4 regions of the Streptomyces glaucus genome follow, and region 3 is predicted to be linked to each of the others. Evidence: riboswitches for the same ligand, from Rfam matches in the RefSeq annotation. Region 3 holds a riboswitch; each other region holds the start of a gene.

Region 1 (5,455 bases), on a different contig from region 3:
CTCACCCCGCGGACGAAGTCCTCCCGGTTCTCGGCGTCCCGGGACGCGGAGGTCGCCACGAAGCGCAGGCGCTCGACGCCGTGCTCCTCGATGACCGCCGCGTACTCGCGGCAGGCGGCGAAGGTCCGCTCCAGCGCCTCGGGGGCGAGGCGTCCGGTGCGGTCGACGCCCTGCCCGAGGCGGACGATGGTCATACGGCGGTCCAGCTCGGTCAGCTCACCGGTGTCCGGGTGCGCGTCGGCGACGAGGAGCCGGATGGAGTTCGTACCGCAGTCGACGGCGGCCACGCGGGTCACTTCTCGTCCTCCCCACAGGTGTCGGGAACCGTCACGCACGGCCCCTTGCGCCACCACTCGGGCAGCATGGCGAGGGCCTCGTCGCCCAGCGGGTTCACGCCCGGGCCGGCCGCCAGCGAATGGGCGACCAGGACGTGCAGGCACTTCACCCGGTCCGGCATGCCGCCGGCGCTGGGGAAGCCCGTCAGCTCCTCGATCTCGTCCCGGCGCCGGATGTAGTCCTCGTGCGCGGCGCGGTAGGCGGCGGCCAGCTCCGGGTCGGTGCCCAGCCGGGCCGTCATCTCCTTCATCACGCCCTCCGCCTCCAGCGTGCCGATCGCCGAGGAGGCGCGCGGGCACGTCAGGTAGTACAGCGTGGGGAAGGGCGTGCCGTCGGGCAGCCGCGGCGCCGTCTCCACGACGTCCGGCTGTCCGCACGGACAGCGGTGCGCGATGGCGCGCAGCCCGCGCGGCGGGCGCCCGAGCTGCTGCTTGAACGCCTCGACGTCCGCGTCGGTGGGCTCGGTGCGCCCGGTGGGCGGCGGTGGGGTTTCCATGGCCGTACGAATGTCTCTCTGCTGTCGGTAAGGGGTTCACCGGGCGGAGGCGTCGGACCTGTCGACTCCGTCCCAGAGGTTCGCGTACCAGGGGCGGTCGGCCGTCCCCCGGTCGGCTCGGGACTGCCGGGCCGGGTCCGGGTCGATCATGACGTACCCCGTCTCCCCGGGCATCACGTAGTGCAGCCGTCGCCGGATCTGCTGCTCGGCGTACGCGTCGTCCTGCCAGCGCGCCTTGAGGTCGCGCAGCCGTTCGACCCGCTCACTGGCCTGCTGCTTCTGCCGCTCCAGGTCGGCGATCTCGGCGCGCTGGGAGACGTACTGCCGCATCGGGTAGGCGAGGGCCACGATCAGGGAGCAGACCACCATGGCGAGCAGCGCGGCCCGGCCGGTGAGCCGGGGGCGGCGGGCCTGACGCCGGGTCTGGGAGCGGTAGACCCGGGCCGCCGTCTGCTCGCCGAGCAGCCGCAGTCTGGTCGCGGTGGAGAAACGGTCCCGGTTCTTCACGGGCATCTCGGCTCTCGCCTCCCCTTCCACGCGCGTACGTCCCCGCACACGGTACGGGACCGGGTGCGGGGACGTACGTACGGCGTCTCCTTCAGGAGCGGCGCTCGGCCCTTGCCGGGCTCACCGGTTCGCGGAGCGGAACCGCGGGAAGGCGCTGCGGCCGGCGTACACCGCGGCGTCGTCGAGGATCTCCTCGATGCGCAGCAGCTGGTTGTACTTGGCGACGCGCTCGGAGCGGGCCGGGGCGCCGGTCTTGATCTGGCCGCAGTTGGTGGCGACGGCCAGGTCGGCGATGGTGACGTCCTCGGTCTCGCCGGAGCGGTGGGACATCATGCACTTGTAGCCGTTGCGCTGGGCCAGCTCGACGGCGTCCAGGGTCTCGGTCAGCGAGCCGATCTGGTTGACCTTGACCAGCAGGGCGTTGCCGATGCCCTCGTCGATGCCGCGCTGGAGGCGCTCGGGGTTGGTGACGAACAGGTCGTCGCCGACGAGCTGGACCTTGTCACCGAGCTTGGCGGTGATGTCCTTCCAGCCGTCCCAGTCCTCCTCGCTCAGCGGGTCCTCGATGGAGACCAGCGGGTAGGCGTCGACCAGCTCCGCGTAGTACGCGGTCATCTCCTCGGCGGTGCGCTCCTTGCCCTCGAAGACGTAGCGGCCGTCCTTGTGGAACTCGGTGGCGGCGACGTCCAGGGCCAGGGCGATCTGCTCGCCGGGCTGGTAGCCGGCCTCCCTGATGGCCTCCAGGATGAGGTCGAGGGCCTCGCGGTTGGAGCCGAGGTTCGGGGCGAAGCCGCCCTCGTCGCCGAGGCCGGTGGACAGGCCCTTGGACTTCAGGACCTTCTTCAGGGTGTGGTAGACCTCGGCGCCCCAGCGCAGGGCCTCGGAGAAGGACTCCGCGCCGATCGGGGCGATCATGAACTCCTGGATGTCCACGTTGGAGTCGGCGTGCGCGCCGCCGTTCAGGATGTTCATCATCGGCACCGGCAGCAGGTGCGCGTTCGGGCCGCCCAGGTAGCGGAACAGCGGCAGGTCGCTGGCCTCGGAGGCGGCGTGGGCGACGGCCAGGGAGACGCCGAGGATGGCGTTGGCGCCGAGGGAGCCCTTGTTGTCGGTGGCGTCCAGGTCGAACATGGCCTGGTCGATCAGGCGCTGCTCGGTGGCGTCGTAGCCGACCAGCTCCGGGCCGATCTGCTCGATGACGGCCAGGACGGCCTTCTCGACGCCCTTGCCCTGGTAGCGGCTCGAGTCGCCGTCGCGGAGCTCGATGGCCTCGAAGGCGCCCGTGGAGGCGCCGGACGGGACGGCGGCACGGCCCGTGCTGCCGTCGTCGAGGCCGACCTCGACCTCGACCGTGGGGTTGCCTCGGGAGTCCAGGATTTCCCGGGCTACGACGACGTCGATGGACGGCACGAGCATCTCCTTCTTGAATGTGACGCGGGTTGGCAGGACCGTGACGGCTCCGCGAGTGAACCGTGGTGGCTCTGCGAGACGAGCCTAACCGGCTCGGGGCGATCGGCCAGCCGGTCACCCCTTGCACGGGGGAACCGGGAGTAAATTGTTTCCCGGCGGAACAAAGAGGTCAACGGGCGGCCGCGCCCCCTCCCGCGCCCGTACGCCCCCAGCCACGCAAAAGCCCCGCCCCGGTGCGTACGGGGGAACACGCACCGGGGCGGGGAGCCCGTGGGGACGGGGGGACGGCCCTCACGGGGCTTCCATGACGGAGGACCCGGATGTGAGGGCGCTGTGGCCGGCCCGGGAGCCGCCTCTTACTTCAGGTGCAGCTGCTGGCCCGGGTAGATGAGGTCGGCGTCCTCGACGATGTCCTTGTTCAGCTCGAACAGCTTCGCCCAGCCGCCCCGGACGTCGTGCTCCGCGGCGATCGAGCTGAGGGTGTCGCCCTCGACGACCTTGTACTCGCCGTCGCCCTTCTTGACCTTCTCGCCGGTCGGGGTGGTGACGGTCTTCTGGGCGGCCGGACGCTCGGCGGAGCGGGAGGCCGGCTGCTCGGTGGAGCGGGTGGTGGTCCCGGTGTTCTGCGAGGAGCCGCCCGAGGCCCCGCCGGACCAGTCGTTCGAGGCCCCGCCGGACGAGCCGTTGGAGGCCCCGCCGGACGAGCCGTTCGAGGAGGAGCCGTTCGACGAACCGCTCGACGCGGAACCGCCGCTGTACGCGGCGCCCGACAGGTTCTTGCCGCAGACCGGCCAGGCGCCCTTGCCCTGGCCCGCGAGGACCTTCTCGGCGATCTCGATCTGCTGCGCCTTGGTGGCCTGGTCGGCGGTGGCGGCGTACGCCGTGCCGCCGTACGCGGCCCAGGTGGAGGCGGAGAACTGCAGACCGCCGTAGTAGCCGTTGCCGGTGTTGATGGACCAGTTGCCGCCGGACTCGCACTGGGCGACGGCGTCCCACTCGGAGGCGGTGGCCGCGGAGGCCGTGCCGGACGCCATCAGCGGGGCGGCGACGGCGGCGCCGGTCACACCGGCGATGGCGATGGCACGGGTGGCCTTGTTCGGACGACGGTGCTTGCCCTTGCCGGAAAACAGCATGGTTGGATCCCCTCACCGACGCCTGCGAGGTGAGCTGTCGGGTTCGGGCCGGTCGAGTTGCCCGGCCGCGTCCCTCGCGGGACACGGCTTCACCCCTAGCCGGTTCCGGCCTCAACTGCCGGTTCCGGCGCCTACCTTGGTTCCCCCGCTCCTGCCCACGGCGCTTGACGCGACGACTGTTCCCGGGCGGCCGCTGGCAGGATTCGGCGTTGCGGCAGCCGGGGCCCGCGGTGGCGAGCGGTCACGACCGTAGGCAGGCACGCCGCGGAATTTCAAAGACGATCAGGGCTTCTGAGATCTATCTCTCACTGCGCTTATATGCGACATTCAGCGGGAAACCCGACGCCAACTACCGTCGTTCTCCGCTCGGTTCGGCCCCGACCTCGAGCGTCTGACCGGGGACGATGGTGTTCGGGTCGGCGCCGACGACGTCCCTGTTGCCGTCGTACAGGGTGCGCCATCCGCCTTGGAGGTCAAGGGAGTCGGCGATGGTCCAGAGAGTGTCGCCGGAACGGACGGTGTACGAGCCGTCGACGTCCTCGCGCGTGGCGTCGTCGCCGCGGGAGGCGTGCCGGCCGGAGGAGGCGCTCCTGCGGTCCTCGACCGCCTCTTCGTCGGCGCTGGGGCCGCGGTGGCGGCCGATGCCGGCGGATCCGGTGTCGACCAGATAGGAAGTCCCCACGCTCTGTCCAGAGTTGTCCGCTTCGTCACTCCTGGGGGCGACGCTGGGCGAACCGCCACTTTCCCGGACATCGGCGGACGTGTCGGACTCGGCGGATTCGTCCTTCGCGTTTGACGCATCGTCGGGCGCGGTGGACGGGGACGCCGGGGCCGAAGGCGAGGAGGGAGAGGAAGGACCGGGAGACGTTTCGGGAGACGCCTCATGGGATGTTTCGGGCGAGTCGGACGAGTCACCCGAACCGGGCCGCTCCGAGGAGTCCTTCGCCCCTTCGGCGTCTTCCGAGCCGGCCGATCCCCCCGAACCGGCCGGACTTCCCGATTCCGCCGGGCTCGTCGGCTCTGCCGTGTTCCGGGAGTCCGCGGAACCGCCGGTGTCCTCGCCGGCCGGCTTCCCCTCCGACGCGCCGGCGCCGGTGGACGCCGGGTCGTCCACGAGCCCGGCGAGCAGGCCGCACGTCGGCCACGCGGCGATGCCCTGGTCGGCGAGCATCTTCTCGGCGACGGATATCTGCTGGGACCGGCTGGCCTGGTCGGCGCTGGCCGCGTACGCCAGACCGCCGTACTTCTCCCAGTCCTCCTGGGACAACTGCAGGCCGCCGTAGTAGCCGTTGCCGGAGTTCTCGCTCCAGGCGCCGCCGGTCTCGCACTCGGCGACCCGGTCCCAGGCCGCGCCGTCGGCCGCGCTGGCGCCGGAGGCCCCGAGGAGCGGGATCGCGATGGCGGAGCCGGTCACTCCGGCGGCGACGACGAGGGCCGGAGCCTGGCGGGGGCGGCGGTGACGACCGTTCCCGGAGAGCATACGGGGACCTTTCCCGAGACAGCACGGACGGCGCGGCGGAGCGCACTCGGCGCCGCGCTGATGGGTGAACGTATCCGCAGGAGATCGCTTGTC
Region 2 (5,455 bases), on a different contig from region 3:
ACCGCATCGCGGCCCAGGACCCCGGCGGGGTCGAGCTGCTGTTCGTCCACACCCTGTTGCAGAGTCCCACGGCCACGCTGTGCCTGGGCCCGACCCCCGGAGACGCGCCATGAGCGACATGGAGGAGAAGTTCCCCCGCGGCCTGTGGATACGGCTGATCGTCTACATCGCCGTGGGCCACCTGTTCGCGGCCTTCATCTACCTGCTGTTCGAGGTGGGCGCGAAGTAGTCCCGGCGGTTCAGTCGAGCAGGCGCTCGCGCAGCCGCTCCCGGGTCCGCGGGGTGATGCCCAGTCCCCTCTCCAGGTAGGCGTCGACGCCGCCCCACGTCTGCTCGACGGTCTCGAAGGCGGCCGTCAGATACTCGGCACGCGCGTCGAACAGCGGGCTGAGCAGCTCCATCACCTCGGGGGAGTAGGCCGAGGGGGAGCTGGAGCTGCGGTGCACCTTGTAGCGGCGGTGCTTGGCGTTGGACTTCAGGTAGTCGTCGAGGATCGCCTCGCGCTCGACGCCCAGGGCCAGCAGCGTCACCGCGACGGACAGGCCCGCGCGGTCCTTGCCGGCCGCGCAGTGCATCAGCGCGGGCACGCTGTCCTCGGCGAGCGCGTGCAGCACCCGGGAGTGCTCGGCGGTGCGCTCCTTGACGATCGTGCGGTACGAGGTGATCATCCGCTGCTCGGCCCTGCCGTCGGCCAGGATCTCCCGCAGCTGGTCGAGGTCGCCGTCGCGGACCATCCTCCAGAACTCGGCGCCGTCGGCCGGGTCGGTCAGCGGCAGGTTGACGTTGCGCACGCCCGGCAGCTCGACGTCCGGCCCCTCCAGCTTCTGGTCGGCCGCGTTGCGGAAGTCGAAGATCGTGTGCAGGCCCAGGGAGGCGAGGAAGGCGGCGTCCGCCGCGGTCGCGTGCGCGAGGTGGCCGCTGCGGAACAGCACCCCGTGCCGCACCCGGCGGCCGTCCACGGTCGGCAGTCCGCCCACGTCGCGGAAGTTGCGCACGCCGGCCAGTTCGGGCTCGGTCGACGGGACCTGCTGCGTCACGGGGGACTCCTCCCACTCCCTCCCGCCGACGCGGCTCGTCGGCGGGCGCCACTCGACGATACGCCATGGCTTCCCGGCGCCACGGGTTGTCCACAGGCGTTGCCGAACCGGCGGACGGCCCTCGATGATGTCGGGACGTGGGTGGACCTGTTCGTGCTCGGGGGGCTGCATGCTGGAAATCTCGGAAACCGGCCGTACCTGGGTCCTCTCCGGGCCGGCCAGCAGCTACGCCCTCCACCTCACCGCACGCGACGAACTCGTGCACCTGCACTGGGGCCCGAGGATCGCCCTCGCCGACGCCGAGGCGCTCGCCGTGCGCCCGCTGCCGGACTACTGGCCCTTCGAGTCCCCGCTCGACGGACGCGAGGAGTACCCGGTCGAGGGCGGTCCCCGCTTCGTCCGGCCCGCCCTCGCCGTGCGCACCGGGGAGCGGCGCGGCACCGAATGGACCTTCGAGCGGGACGAGCGGGACGAGAGCGACGGCGGCGAACTGCGGCTGCTGTTCCGCGACGGCGGACTGGGCGTCACGCTGCACTACCGCATGCGGGGCGACGTCGTGGAGCGCTGGGTGACCCTGGAGAACCGGGGCCCGGCGGTCGAACTGCTGCGCGCCGACTCCGCCACCTGGACCCTGCCCGACCGCGACGGCTGGCGGCTGTCCCAGCTGCACGGCCGCTGGGCCGCGGAGTCCCGGCTCGCCCGCTTCCCGCTCGCCCACGGCGAGCAGGTCATCGGCAGCCGCCGCGGCCACACCGGGCACCAGCACCTGCCGTGGGTCGCGCTCGACACCGACGCCACCGAGGAGCGCGGCGAGGTCTACGGCTGCGCGCTCGGCTGGTCGGGCTCCTGGCGGATCTGTGTCGCCCGGCTCCCGGACGCGCGGGTGCAGATCACCGGCGGCGCCGGCCACGACGACTCCGGCCTGCTGCGGCTGGCCGCCGGGGAGACCTTCACCACACCCGTCTTCGCCGGCCTGTGGAGCGACGGCGGCTTCGGCGGCGCGAGCCGCGCCTGGCACGCCTACCAGCGCGCGTACGTCGTCCCGGACGCGGACCGGGACCGGCCGGTGCTGTACAACTCCTGGGAGGCCACCGGGTTCGACATCTCCGAGGAGCAGCAGCGGGCGCTCGCGCGGCGGGCCGCGGAGCTGGGCGTCGAACTGTTCGTGGTCGACGACGGCTGGTTCGGCGCGCGCACCGGAGACCGGGCCGGCCTCGGCGACTGGACGCCCAACCCCGACCGCTTCCCCCGCGGCCTGGCCCCGCTCGCCGCGTACGTGCACGGCCTCGGCATGCGGTTCGGCATCTGGGTCGAGCCCGAGATGGTCAACCCGGACAGCGACCTGTACCGCGCCCACCCGGACTGGGTGCAGCACCAGAAGGGACGCAGGCGGACGGAGTTCCGCCATCAGCTCGTCCTCAACCTCGCCCGCGAGGACGTCCGGGAGTACCTGTGGGAGCAGCTCGACGGGCTCCTCTCCAGCGCCCCGATCGACTACGTCAAGTGGGACTTCAACCGCTGCTTCACCGACGCGGGCTGGCCCGGCGACCCGTATCCGCAGCGGCTGTGGGTCGACCATGTGCGCGCCCTGTACGCGCTGCTGGACCGGTTGCGGGCGGCCCACCCGGGGGTCGCCTTCGAGTCCTGCTCGGGCGGCGGCGGCCGGATCGACCTCGGCGTGCTCGCCCGCACCGACCAGGTGTGGACCTCGGACAACACCGACCCGCTCGACCGGCTCGCCATCCAGGAGGGCTTCAGCCAGATCCACCCGGCCCGCGTGATGGCCGCCTGGGTCACCGACAGCCCGAACGCCATGCTCAACGGCCGGAAGAGCTCCCTGCGGTTCCGGTTCGTGAGCGCCATGGCCGGGGTGCTCGGCATCGGCGGCGACCTCACGAAGTGGACCGGGGAGGAGCTCGCCGAGGCCCGGGAGTGGGTGAGCCGTTACAAGGAGATCCGGCCCCTGGTGCAGCGCGGGGAGCTCCACCGGCTCAGGCCGCCCCGGGGCGGCCTGAGCGCCGTGCAGTACGTGCTCGGCGACGAGACCGCCGTCCTCGCCTGGCTCCAGGCGCAGCACCACGGCGAGCCCGTCCCGGCGCTCCGGCTGCGTGGTCTCGACCCGGCAGCATCGTATGAATGCCGCGAAACGGGCGAAGTGCACCGGGGGGCGGTGCTGTTGCACCACGGGCTGCGGACCGGGTTGCGAGGCGACCTCGATGCGACGGTCATCCACTTGCGTCGCCTCTGACCCTTCTGTCCGTATTGGCGGCTTTTGCTGTAACTCCCTGCGCGCTGAGGGGAGCTGGAGCGGCGTCACGTGAGGAGCGTCATACCCGTGACCGTCCGTTGCCCGTCATGCTCACGTAATTCGCGTGACCCACAAGGGATTTCCGGAAAGGAAACAGGGCCGAAATCGACGGAGGGTGACCGGGGATTCCAGTAGTGGATCAAGTCGATCCGCAATTCCGCACAACCTTCGCTTGTCCCTGTGCGTCCTGGTCGCTTACGTTCGCCACCGATCCGGACGGACGCCGAATCCTGCCGCCGACCGGAGCCCGCACACCCACCCACCCGTGTACGGCAGGAGCGGGGGACCCACAGGTACGACTGCCTGTTCCGGTTCCCGGACCAGGCTTGGGGTAAAGCCGCGCCCCTCGGCGCGACCGGACATCTCCAGTCCGCACCCGACAGCTCACCTCGCAGGCGCCGGAGAGGAATGCGCCATGCCCGCGAAGGGTAAGCACCGCCGCAGCAAGACCCAGCGTTTCACCCGTTCCATCGCCGCCGCCGGAACCGGCGGCGCCGCGCTCGCCCTCCCGCTCCTGGGAGCCACGGGTGCCCACGCCGCGCCCGCCCAGTCCGTCCCGGAAAAGGCCGTCCAGTCCCTGCCGGCCGCCGAGAGGACGACCGCGGACGAGAACACGGGCACGCGGACCTACACCGTGAAGGCCGGCGACTACCTCTCGAAGATCGCCGACGAGGAGAACGTCAGCGGCGGCTGGAAGAAGCTGTACGCGGACAACCGCGAGGCCGTCGGTGACGACCCGTCGCTGATCCACCCCGGCCTGAAGCTCGCGCTCGGCAAGAAGGCCGCGACGAGCACCGCCGAGTCCTCCTCCCCGTCGGAGTCCCCCGAGTCCTCCGCGGCGCAGCCGTCGGCGGAGCCCGCGCAGCCCTCCGAGTCCACGCAGTCCGCCCCGTCGAAGCCCTCGTCGGCCGCGTCCCCCGAGCAGGACGCGGCCGCCGGGCAGTCCGCCGGCACCACGAACGCCTCCAGCGGCTACACCCTCCCGGTGAGCGGCGCCGGCGTCGGCACCGCCTACCGCGTGGCCGGCAGCATGTGGTCCAGCGGCTACCACACCGGTGTCGACTTCGTCGTCCCGACCGGCACCTCCCTCAAGGCGGTGGCCGCGGGCACGGTCGTCTCCGCGGGCTGGGGCGGCGCGTACGGCAACCAGGTCGTCATCAAGCTCGACGACGGCCACTACGCCCAGTACGCCCACCTGTCCTCGCTGTCGGTCTCGACCGGTCAGACCGTGACCGCCGGTCAGCAGGTCGGCCTGTCCGGCGCGACCGGCAACGTGACCGGGCCGCACCTGCACTTCGAGATCCGCACCACGCCGAACTACGGCTCGGACGTGGACCCGGTGGCCTACCTCCGCTCGCACGGCGTCTCCATCTGACACCGGCCGGCACCGCCCGCCCGACGAGCCGCCGAAGGCCGGACCCCGATCCCCGGGTCCGGCCTTCGGTCTTCGGTCCCCGGATCCGGCCGCCGTGCTCCGCGAGCAACGGGTCCGGGGCGCCAACACCCCTGGACAAAGCCCTATTCCGGAATTGGCCAACACTTTAGGAGTGGCTTATCTCACCGCCCGTCAACCCCTCCTTACGGTCGCGTAGGTCACATTCCACGGTGAATCATGGTCATGTGGCAGACGATTCGAAGAGTGACAGCAGATCAGTGATCGGGTCGTACGTTGCGGTGGGGGACAGCTTCACCGAGGGCGTCGGCGACCCCGGCCCCGACGGGGCGTTCGTCGGCTGGGCCGACCGGCTCGCCGTGCTGCTCGCGGACCTCAGGCCGGAAGGCGACTTCACCTACACCAACCTCGCCGTACGCGGCAAGCTGCTCGACCAGATCGTGGCGGACCAGGTGCCGCGGGCCGTCGAACTGGCGCCGGACCTGGTCTCGTTCTGCGCGGGGGGCAACGACATCATCCGGCCCGGCACCGACCCGGACGACGTGGCCGAGCGCTTCGAACGGGCGGTCGCCGCGCTCACCGAGGCGGCCGGCACCGTCATGGTGACGACCGGCTTCGACACCCGCGGGGTGCCCGTGCTCAAGCATCTGCGCGGCAAGATCGCCACGTACAACGGGCACGTGCGGGCCATCGCCGACCGGTACGGCTGTCCGGTGC
Region 3 (5,455 bases):
GACGCGCGAGACGCCGTAGCGGCGCGCGAGGAGTTCCTCGGTGAGGCGGCTGCCGCGCTCGTGGACACCCGCGACGATGTCGTCCCGGATGGCCGTGCACACCGAGTGCGCCGGAATACGCATGACCGACCTCCGCCTTAATCCCCGTGAAACGCCGACGATGGACGCGTGTTCCGTGACTCTATTGCAATGAGCCGGAATTTCCGACGGCGGCCCGGAAATCATGGATATTTTTTGGACATCCGGCCGTGCGGAACGCCGAAAGCCCCGGCTCGGGGAGCCGGGGCCTCGGGAAACGCGACCGTCCGCCGTCGGACGTTCACGAGAGCGTGCGGCGCCGGGCCCCGCGGGCGGGGCGTGCGGGGCCGGACCCCGTGCGCGGGGCGTACGGCGTCAGAGGTCCACGCCGTGCGAGCGGAGGTAGGCGACCGGGTCGATGTCGGAGCCGTACCCGGCGGCCGTGCGGGCCTCGAAGTGCAGGTGCGGCCCGGTGACGTTGCCGGTCGCGCCGGACAGGCCGATCCGCTGGCCCGGGAGCACCGCCTGGCCCACCGAGACGCCGATGGACGACAGGTGGCCGTACTGGGTGTACGTGCCGTCGTGCATCCTGATCACGACCTGGTTGCCGTACGCGCCGCCCCAGCCGGCCTCGACGACGGTGCCGGCGCCGACCGCCTGGACGGGGGTGCCGCCGGCCGCGTGGAAGTCGACGCCGGTGTGGGTGCCGGAGGACCAGACGGCGCCGCCGGCCCGGTAGCCGGTGGAGACGTAGGAGCCGGCGATGGGCGGCACGTAGGTGTTCAGGCGCTTGCGCTCGGCCTCGCGGGCGGCGCGCTCCTTGGCCTCGCGCGCCTTCTTCGCCGCCTCGGCCGCCTCCTTGCGCGCGATCCGGGCGGCCCGCTGCTCGGCGGCGGCCTCCTCGGCGGCCTGCTTCTGGGCGGCGGCCTGGGCCTCGATCTGGTCGGCCAAGGACTCCCCGAGGGCGAGGACGGGGGTGAGGCCGGTCTGCTCGGCGGCGAGGGCGGGGGCCGCGGCGGCGCCGATGACACCGGTGGTGGTGAGGGCCGCGACGCCCGCCGCGCGGGCGGTGGTGCGGTGCGTCCGGCCGGAACGGCGGTGCTTCCCGGTGGCGCGGGTGAACGCCATGAAGTGTGCTGGTCCTTTCCTTCCCTCTCGCCTGCCGGGTTAGCTGACGGGTTCGGAGCAGGAAGGTCTCCTACGGGCCCCCTCGCGCTCGCGCGGGCGCCCGATTCACCCCGGGGGGACTGCTGGTCCCCTCCAGCCGCGGAGGCGGCGGGAGGAGGGTGGGTCCCCGGCTCCCCCGGCTCGCGCCGTACGGGGATTCGGCGATGGCTGCCCGCTGCCGCGGGTGCGGCGCACTGCCTGACGGACAGCCCGGAAGACGTTAAGCGCGCCGGTCCGCAAACCCCAAACACGACACGGGTTTTGTAGCGCATCCCACAGGCCGGACAGGCAACCTCCACCCCAATCCGGGCATAAGGGAGCCCTGGTGACGTATCCGTCGCCAGGGCTCCCGCGCGCGTGCCGCTACTCGGCGGACACCACGGTGACCTCACCGATGCCGAGGGCCTCCACCGGCTCCTTGATCTGCGCCGCGTCACCGACGAGGACGGTCACCAGGCGGTCCACCGGGAAGGCGTTCACGACCGCCGCGGTGGCCTCCACGGTGCCGGTCTCGGCGAGCCGGCGGTACAGCGTGGCCTGGTAGTCGTCGGGCAGGTGCTGCTCGACCTGGTCGGCCAGGGTGGCGGCGACGGCCGCCGCGGTCTCGTACTTCAGCGGCGCCACGCCCACCAGGTTCTGCACGGCGACGTCGCGCTCGGCGTCGGTGAGCCCCTCCTCGGCGAGCGTGCGCAGCACCGTCCACAGGTCCCGCAGGGCGGGGCCGGTGTTCGGGGTGTCCACGGAGCCGCTGATGGCGAGCATCGCGGCGCCGGTGCCCTCCGGGGAGGACCTGAGGACCTGCCCGAACGCCCGCACGCCGTAGGTGTAGCCCTTCTCCTCGCGCAGGACGCGGTCCAGGCGGGAGGTGAGGGTGCCGCCGAGGCAGTACGTGCCGAGCACCTGCGCGGGCCACACGCCGTCGTGCCGGTCCGGGCCGGTGCGGCCGATCAGCAGCTGCGTCTGGACGGCGCCGGGGCGGTCCACGACGACCACCCGGCCGGTGTCGTCGGCGATCACCGGGGGCACGGGCCGCGGCTCGGCCGGGGAGCCGGTCCACGCGCCGAGCGTGTCGCCGAGCAGCGCGTCGAGGTCGATGCCGGTGAGGTCGCCGACGACCACGGCGGTGGCCGTGGCGGGGCGGACGTGCTTCTCGTAGAAGGCGCGGACGGCCGCGGAGTCGATGTTCGCGACCGTCTCCTCGGTGCCCTGGCGCGGGCGCGACATGCGCGAACTCGCCGGGAACAGCTCCCTGGAGAGCTCCTTGGCGGCCCGGCGGGCGGGGTTGGCCAGCTCGTGCGGGATCTCGTCGAGCCGGTTGCGCACCAGCCGCTCCACCTCGCCGTCCGCGAACGCGGGCGACCTGAGGGCGTCGGCGATCAGCCCGAGCGCCTTGGCCAGGCGGGAGGCCGGCACCTCCAGGCTCAGGCGTACGCCGGGGTGGTCGGCGTGCGTGTCGAGGGTGGCGCCGCAGCGCTCCAGCTCGGCGGCGAACTCCTCGGCGGAGTGCTTGTCGGTGCCCTCGGCGAAGGCCCGCGCCATGATCGTGGCGACGCCGTCGAGGCCGGCCGGCTCGGCGTCCAGGGGGGCGTCGAGGAGGACCTCGACGGCGACGACCTGCTGGCCGGGGCGGTGGCAGCGCAGGACCGTCAGGCCGTTGCCGAGCGTCCCGCGCGTGGGGGCCGGGAACGCCCAGGGCCTGGGCTCGCCTCCCTCGGGCCGGGGGTGGAACTCCATCGTGGCGAGCTCGGTCACTTCGCCGTCTCCTCGTTGTCGTCGGTGGCCGCGGCGTCCGCTTCCCCGGCCTCGGTGGCGACCGGCTCGTAGACGAGCACCGCGCGGTTGTCGGGGCGCAGGCGGGCCTTGGCCACCTCCTGCACCTCCTCCGCCGTCACCTCCAGCACGCGCTGGACGGCGGTCAGGGCGAGCTGGGGGTCGCCGAAGAGGACCGCGTACCGGCACAGCTCGTCGGCGCGGCCCGCGACCGTGCCGAGCCGGTCCAGCCACTCGCGCTCCAGCTGGGCCTGGGCGCGCTCCATCTCCTCGGCCGTGGGGCCCTCCTCGGCGAACCGGGCGAGCTCCTCGTCGACGGCGGCCTCGATGACGGGCACCTCGACGTCACCGGACGTCTTCACGTCCAGCCAGCCCATCGAGGGCGCACCGGCCAGCCGCAGCAGGCCGAACCCGGCCGCCACCGCCGTGCGGTCGCGCCGGACGAGCCGGTTGTACAGGCGGGAGGACTCGCCGCCGCCCAGGACGGTGAGCGCCAGGTCGGCCGCGTCGCACGCGCGCGTGCCGTCGTGCGGCAGGCGGTAGGCCGCCATCAGGGCGCGCGCCGGGACCTCCTCCTCGACGACCTCGCGCAGCTGCCGGCCGATGATGTCGGGCAGCGAGCCGTCCCGGGGCTCCGGCTTGCCGTCGTGGGCCGGGATGGAGCCGAAGTACTTCTCGACCCAGGCGAGCGTCTGCTCGGGGTCGATGTCGCCGACGACCGACAGCACCGCGTTGTTCGGCGCGTAGTACGTGCGGAAGAACCGGCGGGCGTCCTCCAGGGTCGCCGCGTCCAGGTCGGCCATCGAGCCGATCGGGGTGTGGTGGTAGGGGTGGCCCTCCGGGTAGGCCAGGGCGGTCAGCCGCTCGAAGGCCGTGCCGTAGGGGACGTTGTCGTAGCGCTGGCGGCGCTCGTTCTTGACGACGTCCCGCTGGTTCTCCATGGACTCCTCGTCCAGCGCGGCCAGCAGCGAGCCCATGCGGTCGGCCTCCAGCCAGAGGGCGAGCTCCAGCTGGTGGGCGGGCATGGTCTCGAAGTAGTTGGTCCGCTCGAAGCTGGTGGTGCCGTTCAGCGAACCGCCCGCGCCCTGGACGAGTTCGAAGTGGCCGTTGCCCTTGACCTGGGCGGACCCCTGGAACATGAGGTGCTCGAAAAGGTGAGCCAGGCCGGTGCGTCCCTCGACCTCGTGGCGCGAGCCCACGTCGTACCAGAGGCACACCGCCGCGACCGGGGTCAGGTGGTCCTCGGAGAGCACCACGCGCAGGCCGTTGGCCAGGCGGTGCTCGGTCGCTGTCAGGCCCCCGGAGCCTGCCTGGGCTGTGGCCGTGTGACCCATGGGCATGTACGTCCCTTCGATCGCGATGCGGTGGCTGAGACCGCGCCTTTCCTGCCGTCCTGCCACTGTATGCAAGCGTGCGGGCCGCCGGTGAAGTTCCCGGCCGCCGTACGCCGAGAGCGAGAACGGGGCGATCCGGCGCGAGGGCGTAGCCTGCGGGCAGCGCCGGGCCGGGCGCCCACCCCGGGTCCTGGTCCCGCGCTGTCAGTGCCGCGGTCCACAATGGTCCGCGTCAGACACCGTTCACGCTTCAGCAAGGAGCCGGCAGCGATGGCCCGCCGTAGCACGAAGACCCCACCGCCCGACGACTCGTACGAGGAGAAGATCCTCGACATCGACGTCGTCGACGAGATGCAGGGCTCCTTCCTTGAGTACGCGTACTCGGTGATCTACTCCCGGGCCCTGCCGGACGCCCGCGACGGCCTCAAACCGGTGCACCGCCGCATCGTCTACCAGATGAACGAGATGGGCCTGCGCCCCGACCGCGGCTATGTGAAGTGCGCCCGCGTGGTCGGCGAGGTCATGGGCAAGCTGCACCCGCACGGCGACGCGTCGATCTACGACGCCCTGGTGCGCATGGCCCAGCCCTTCTCCATGCGCGTCCCGCTGGTCGACGGCCACGGCAACTTCGGCTCGCTGGGCAACGACGACCCGCCCGCCGCCATGCGGTACACCGAGTGCCGGATGACCGAGGCCACGAGCCTGATGACGGAGTCCATCGACGAGGACACCGTCGACTTCCAGCCCAACTACGACGGCCAGGAGCGCGAGCCGGTGGCGCTGCCCGCCGCCTTCCCGAACCTGCTGGTCAACGGCGCCTCGGGCATCGCCGTCGGCATGGCCACGAACATGCCGCCGCACAACCTGCGCGAGGTGATCGCGGCCGCCCGCCACCTGATCCGGTACCCGAACGCCGATCTCGACGCCCTGATGAAGCACGTCCCGGGCCCCGACCTGCCCACCGGCGGCCGGATCGTCGGCCTGTCCGGCATCCGGGACGCCTACGAGACGGGCCGCGGCACGTTCAAGATCCGCGCCACGGTCTCGGTGGAGAACGTCACCGCGCGCCGCAAGGGCCTCGTCGTCACCGAACTGCCCTTCACGGTCGGCCCCGAGAAGGTCATCGCCAAGATCAAGGACCTGGTCGGCTCGAAGAAGCTCCAGGG
Region 4 (5,455 bases), on a different contig from region 3:
CGTGAAGCCCTTCGCGAAGCCGCCGTGGCTCTCCAGCAGCACCTGTGCCGGGGTGCGCAGCCGGGCCGGCAGGATCAGCCCGGTGGCGCAGCCCAGACGCGGGTCGGCGGCGAAGGGCGCGGTCAGCTCGGTGAGCCAGCGCGGGTCGGCGACGACGTCGTCGTCGGTGAAGGCGACGACCTCGGTGCGGGCGACGGCGACGCCCCGGTTGTGGGCGACGGCGAGCCCGGGCACCGGTTCGCACACGTACCGGACGCGCTCGCCGTACTTGCGCTCGACCAGGTCCCGCGTCTCGTGCGTCACCGGCGCGTTGTCGACGACGACGATCTCGAAGTCGGGGTGGTCCTGCGCGAGGAGCGAGTCGAGGGCGCGCGCGAGCCGGTCGGCGCGCTCCCGGGTGGCGACGACGACGCTGGCCCGCGGCGGCACGCCGGGCGCCGCCGCGGGCCGTGCCCCGCGCGCGAGGCGCCGGGCGGGCCCGGCCAGCGCCTCCCTCGGCTCCGCGCCCCGCGGCACCTGCCCGAGCAGCGTCCCCACCGGCCGCCCTTCCCGCCTGACCAGGGCGAACACCGGGCCGGACGTCACCGGCGGGCTGCCCGGCCCCGGTGTGAGGGCGATGCGGCCCTCCCCGTCGAGGTCCAGTTCGGCGACCTGCACCGGTGCGATGCTCTGGAACCGCCGGATCTCCTCCTGCGTCCGTGCGATCCGTCGTGTCCGTGCGATACGGGACATACGTCCTCCCCCTTCGTCACCCGTGATGTCAGGACCGGCGCAGCCGGGCCGCGCCCTTCAGCGTCCGGGCCGCCAGCGCGGCCAGTCGTGGCCGGCCGCGTACGAAGCCGTGGACCCGGCGCGCCGGTTCGCGGCCGAGCCGGTGCAGCGCCGCGCCCACCCCCGGGCGCGTCGCCATCCCCTCGTACACGGGCAGCTCGCCGGTCTTCAGCGCGTCCTTGTACTCGGCCGCGCCGCGCCCCAGATCGAGCGTGTCGATGCCCTCGGCGGCCGCGGCCTCGGCCATCCGCAGATGCAGCACCAGCCCGGGCGAGAACCTGGCGAACCGCGGGTCGTACGCCGGGAACCAGCAGGCCAGGACCGTCGCCGAGCGCAGCCCGAAGTGCGCGGCGACCGGTTGTCCGGCGGCGTACAGCACCGACAGCGTGCCCGTGCACTGCGGGGTCCGCGTCTCGGCGAGCCGCCCCACGAGCCGGGTGATCCACTCCCGCGCGAACCGGTCCCGGCGCCCGGTCCTGCGGTACTGCGCGGACTTCCACTCGACGAGCGCCCGCAGCGCGGCCGGGTCCCGCTCGTCGAACACGAACCGCACGTCGCCGACCTGGCGGCCGAGCCGGCGTTCCTTGGCGAGCGTGGTCTTCAGGAACTTCGGCGACCGGGTGCGCAGGGCGTTCTCGTAGGTCTCGTACCCCTTCCCCACGTCGATGACGTAGGTGGTGAACTCCTCGGCGGCGTACGGCACGAACAGCCGCTGCTCCGCCTCCAGGTTGTCGAAGGCGTAGCTGGACAGTCCGCAGGCCCGCAGCAGGGCGCGGCCGTCCAGGCCGAGGCCCGGGCGCAGCACCGCGCCCTGACAGTCCGACACCCCGAGTCCGACGGCCCGCCCCTGGCCCAGCGGCCCGCGCTCGTGGGGCAGGAAACCGGCCGCCTCGCCGCCCTCGTAGACCACCGCCACGCGCGCGTGCGGGCGGACCCGGCTCACGGCCTCGGTGAACTCCGGTTCCATGAACGGGTTGCGCGGCGCGCCCGACGCGGCGCGCAGCTCCCGCCAGCGCTCCTTCTCCCCCTCGCCGAGCTCCTCCGGCCCCAGCACGCGAATGCGTCCACTGCTCAACCTGACCCCCCGATCAAGTCCCCCCGGACACAAGGAAGGTACCCCCGGGGCCGCCCCGGCGGTAGGTACCGGGCCATGCTGCTGCCAACCGGTGCAGAGGCCCACAACCACCTGTAGGCGGTGAAGGGGGATGAAGGCGGTGACTTCCGGACACGTGTGCGCCGTGTTCCCCGGCGGTCTCCGACGCCCCGCGGGCGCCGGGGTCCGTGGGGCGGTCCGGCTCCGGACGCGTCGGCGGGGCGCCCGGTCCGTATTCTCTGATCATGGCCCCCTTCACCGCATTCTCACTCGTCGCCACCGACCTGGACGGAACGCTGCTGCGCGCCGACGACACGTTCTCCGACCGGTCGCGCGCCGCGCTCGCGCGGGTGGCGCGGGCCGGTGCGCAGCACCTCGTGGTGACGGGACGCCCGGCGCCGAGGGTGCGGCCGCTCCTGGACGACCTCGGCTGCGGGGGGCTCGCGGTGTGCGGGCAGGGCGCGCAGGTGTACGACGCCGGCGCGCACCGTCTGCTGTGGTCGGTCACCCTGGACCGGGAGCTGGCCGAGACCGCGCTCGGCAAGATCGAGGCCGAGGTGGGGCAGGTGTACGCCGCGGTCGACCAGGACGGTGTCGACGGGCTCACGCTGATCGAGCCCGGCTACCGGATGCCGCACCCGACCCTGCCCGCGGTGCGGGTCGAACGGCGCGACGACCTGTGGTGCGCGCCCATCAGCAAGGTGCTGCTGCGCCATGCCGAGCTGTCCGACGACGAACTGGCGGCGACGGCCCGCGCGGTGGTCGGCTCCCTCGCCACGGTCACCATGTCGGGGCCCGGGACCGTCGAGCTGCAGCCGCTCGGCGTCACCAAGGCGACCGGCCTGGCGCTGGCCGCCGAGCACCTGGGGCTCGGCCCGCGGCGGACGATCGCCTTCGGGGACATGCCCAACGACATCCCCATGTTCGGCTGGGCGGCCCACGGCGTCGCGATGGCCAACGCCCATCCCGCCCTCAAGGCGGTGGCCGACGAGATCACACGGTCGAACGAGGACGACGGCGTCGCCGTCGTCCTCGAGCGGCTGTTCGGCGCGGCCTAGAGGGAGGGCTCGGCGGGCCTAGTAGGCCCCGGCGACGTTGTCGATCGAGCCGTAGCGCTGGGCCGCGTAGTTGCAGGCGGCGGTGATGTTCGCGACCGGGTCGTACGGGTCCCACGACGTGCCGGCCACGTGGTACGCCTGGAAGGTCGGGTCGATGACCTGGAGCAGGCCCTTGGACGGGGTGCCCGCGGCGGCGTTGGAGTCCCACAGGTTGACGGCGTTCGGGTTGCCGGACGACTCGCGCATGATGTTGCGGTGGATGCCGTCGTACGTGCCGGGGATCCCGTTCTGCGCCATGATGTCGAGCGCCTCCCGGATCCAGCCGTCGAGGTTGTCCGGGTAGGCCGTGGCCGTGGTGGTGGCGGCGGTCGTCGTGGCGGCCGTGGTGGCCGCGGACGCGCTGGCCGCGCCGACGAGCGGAAGGGCGAGTACGGCGGCGCCCGTGCCGGCGAGGGCGAGCGTGCGGGCGAGGCGGGCGGTACGGCGGTGGCCGCGTGCAGGCATGGTCGGTTCCTCTCCTACGCCTGCGAGGTGAGCTGTCGGGTTCGGGCGGGAGGTGCCCGGTCGTGCCCCGTGGGCACGGCTTCACCCCGAGCCGCACCGGTGCGTCCGGTACGGCGGCTTACCTGGGTCCCCCGCTCCTGCCGTGCGAGTGAGTTCGTCGTGGGTGGCGCGGACGGCGGCAGGATTCGGCGTCCGCCCGACAGGCCGGGAACGTATGCGAGAGCACATGTCCGGAACAAGTGCGGGATTCGCGGAACGCTCCTGTTGACCTTGTTCTGGGGTGTTTTGGGTGCTTGATCCTTCGCGGGCGCCGAGGGGCAACTCGCTTGCGGGGCCGGGGAGGTGGGGAGGAGGCGGGGCGGGCGGCGCGGCGCGCCGGGGCGTGAGCCAACTCACGGAGACCGAAAAGACCGGCAAAACGGGCAATATGGCCAACTCGCCCGTAAGGGGCCGGTCGTGGGGCCGGGCGCGGAGACGCGGGGAGGGGACCGGGTGCGCCGCCGGCGGCGGCGGGCGCGTTCGCCGCGCGCGGAGTGAGGATGGTCACGCCATGTCGTTCCATGTCCGCTCATATGAACCGATCAAAAACATGACGGTCCTGGTCCCGTATCGCCCGGGCTGTAACCGTGGGCCCTATCGGTGATCGAAACGTGACCGGATACGCTGACTTGAGTGAGGGCAGCGACCTATCGACAAACCGTGTAATCGCCAGCAGACACCAGCAGACAGGAGACCCCTCGTGACCGTCGTCGGGCCGTTCGGGCTGAGCGTGCGGGACCAGGCTCTGGAAGCCGATGTCCAGGCCGGATTGGCGGCTGTCGAGGAAGGGTTGCTCGAGGCAACCAAGAGCGCGGTGCCCTTCATCACCGAGGCCGCCCAGCATCTGGTGCGGGCGGGCGGGAAGCGGTTCCGGCCGCTGCTGGTGATGCTCGCGGCGCAGTTCGGGGACCCGTACGCGCCCGGCGTCGTGCCGTCGGCCGTGGTCGTGGAGCTGACCCACCTCGCCACGCTGTACCACGACGACGTGATGGACGAGGCCGCGGTGCGGCGCGGGGTGCCCAGCGCGAACACCCGCTGGGGCAACTCGGTGGCGGTCCTCACCGGCGACTTCCTCTTCGCCCGGGCCTCGCACATCCTGGCCGACCTCGGCCCGGAGGCGGTGCGGGTGCAGGCGGAGGCGTTCGAGCGCCTGGTGACCGGGCAGATCCTGGAGACGGCGGGACCACGGGACGGACGGGACCCGGTCGAGCACTACCTGGACGTGCTGGGCGGCAAGACGGGATCGCTGGTGGCGGTCTCCTGCCGGTTCGGCGCGATGATGTCCGGCGCCGACGACACGGTCGTGGACGTGCTCACCCAGTACGGCGAGCGGCTCGGCGTCGCCTTCCAGCTCGCGGACGACGTACTGGACATCGCCTCCGACTCGCACGAGTCGGGCAAGACGCCGGGCACGGACCTGCGCGAGGGCATCCCCACCCTGCCGGTGCTGCGGCTGCGGGAGCGGGCGGCCCGGCTGGGGCGGGCCGAGGACGTCGCGCTGTGCGAGCTGCTCGACTCCGACCTGACCGACGACGCGCGGCACGCCGAGGCCCTGACGCTGCTGCGCGCCCACCCGGCGCTGGAGCAGGCGCGCCGGGACACCGTGCGCTACGCCGAGGAGGCGCGCGCGGCGCTGGCGCCGCTGCCGGAGTGCGACGCGAAGACGGCGCTGACCGAACTGTGCGACGCGGTGGTCCACCGGGCGGGCTGAACCGCCCCGCGGAACACCTCCCGGCACCCGCCCCCGCCCGGCGGCGTCCTCCCGCGCGACCCCTACGGGTCGGGGGAGGCGTGAGCCCTCCCGTGTCATACCGCAGGCGTACGGGGAGTTGACTCCCGGGTCTGACGATTCCGCGTGGCCGATTTGGTCGGATGGACACCACGGACATCACCACTCCTCACCGATTCGGGTGAGAATGGCGGCCACGGGTGGACGAACGGGAGTGGTCCGGCCGCCGCCGACGACGGAGGGCACACATGGCACCGTACG

Evidence for each region. A riboswitch is a leader RNA that binds a small molecule or an ion and turns the genes downstream of it on or off. The one in region 3 is predicted to bind cyclic di-AMP.
Region 1: linked by a shared signal. The riboswitch ahead of ABD363_RS19795 (transglycosylase family protein) and the one ahead of ABD363_RS12050 (M23 family metallopeptidase) in region 3 are both predicted to bind cyclic di-AMP.
Region 2: linked by a shared signal. The riboswitch ahead of ABD363_RS02935 (M23 family metallopeptidase) and the one ahead of ABD363_RS12050 (M23 family metallopeptidase) in region 3 are both predicted to bind cyclic di-AMP.
Region 4: linked by a shared signal. The riboswitch ahead of ABD363_RS02175 (transglycosylase SLT domain-containing protein) and the one ahead of ABD363_RS12050 (M23 family metallopeptidase) in region 3 are both predicted to bind cyclic di-AMP.

What each region holds. Positions count from the first base shown of each region.
Region 1 covers NZ_BAAATK010000026.1:27,570-33,024, forward strand. The annotation lists gene ABD363_RS19775 (Ppx/GppA phosphatase family protein) at 1-296, opposite strand, end outside; gene ABD363_RS19780 (DUF501 domain-containing protein) at 293-832, opposite strand; gene ABD363_RS19785 (FtsB family cell division protein) at 869-1,345, opposite strand; gene eno (phosphopyruvate hydratase) at 1,460-2,749, opposite strand; gene ABD363_RS19795 (transglycosylase family protein) at 3,106-3,882, opposite strand; cyclic di-AMP (ydaO/yuaA leader) riboswitch at 3,887-4,055, opposite strand; gene ABD363_RS19800 (transglycosylase family protein) at 4,232-5,362, opposite strand.
Region 2 covers NZ_BAAATK010000003.1:7,426-12,880, reverse strand. The annotation lists gene ABD363_RS02955 (helix-turn-helix domain-containing protein) at 1-113, shown strand, start outside; gene ABD363_RS02950 (DUF6126 family protein) at 110-229, shown strand; gene ABD363_RS02945 (tyrosine-protein phosphatase) at 240-1,037, opposite strand; gene ABD363_RS02940 (alpha-galactosidase) at 1,207-3,285, shown strand; cyclic di-AMP (ydaO/yuaA leader) riboswitch at 3,596-3,756, shown strand; gene ABD363_RS02935 (M23 family metallopeptidase) at 3,761-4,720, shown strand; gene ABD363_RS02930 (SGNH/GDSL hydrolase family protein) at 4,999-5,455, shown strand, end outside.
Region 3 covers NZ_BAAATK010000012.1:44,927-50,381, reverse strand. The annotation lists gene ABD363_RS12045 (GntR family transcriptional regulator) at 1-123, opposite strand, end outside; gene ABD363_RS12050 (M23 family metallopeptidase) at 394-1,146, opposite strand; cyclic di-AMP (ydaO/yuaA leader) riboswitch at 1,160-1,359, opposite strand; gene ABD363_RS12055 (M16 family metallopeptidase) at 1,549-2,937, opposite strand; gene ABD363_RS12060 (M16 family metallopeptidase) at 2,934-4,295, opposite strand; gene ABD363_RS12065 (DNA gyrase/topoisomerase IV subunit A) at 4,560-5,455, shown strand, end outside.
Region 4 covers NZ_BAAATK010000002.1:144,558-150,012, reverse strand. The annotation lists gene ABD363_RS02190 (glycosyltransferase family 2 protein) at 1-657, opposite strand, end outside; gene ABD363_RS02185 (GNAT family N-acetyltransferase) at 761-1,825, opposite strand; gene ABD363_RS02180 (HAD family hydrolase) at 2,110-2,922, shown strand; gene ABD363_RS02175 (transglycosylase SLT domain-containing protein) at 2,941-3,426, opposite strand; cyclic di-AMP (ydaO/yuaA leader) riboswitch at 3,429-3,591, opposite strand; gene ABD363_RS02170 (polyprenyl synthetase family protein) at 4,166-5,176, shown strand; gene ABD363_RS02165 (LolA family protein) at 5,443-5,455, shown strand, end outside.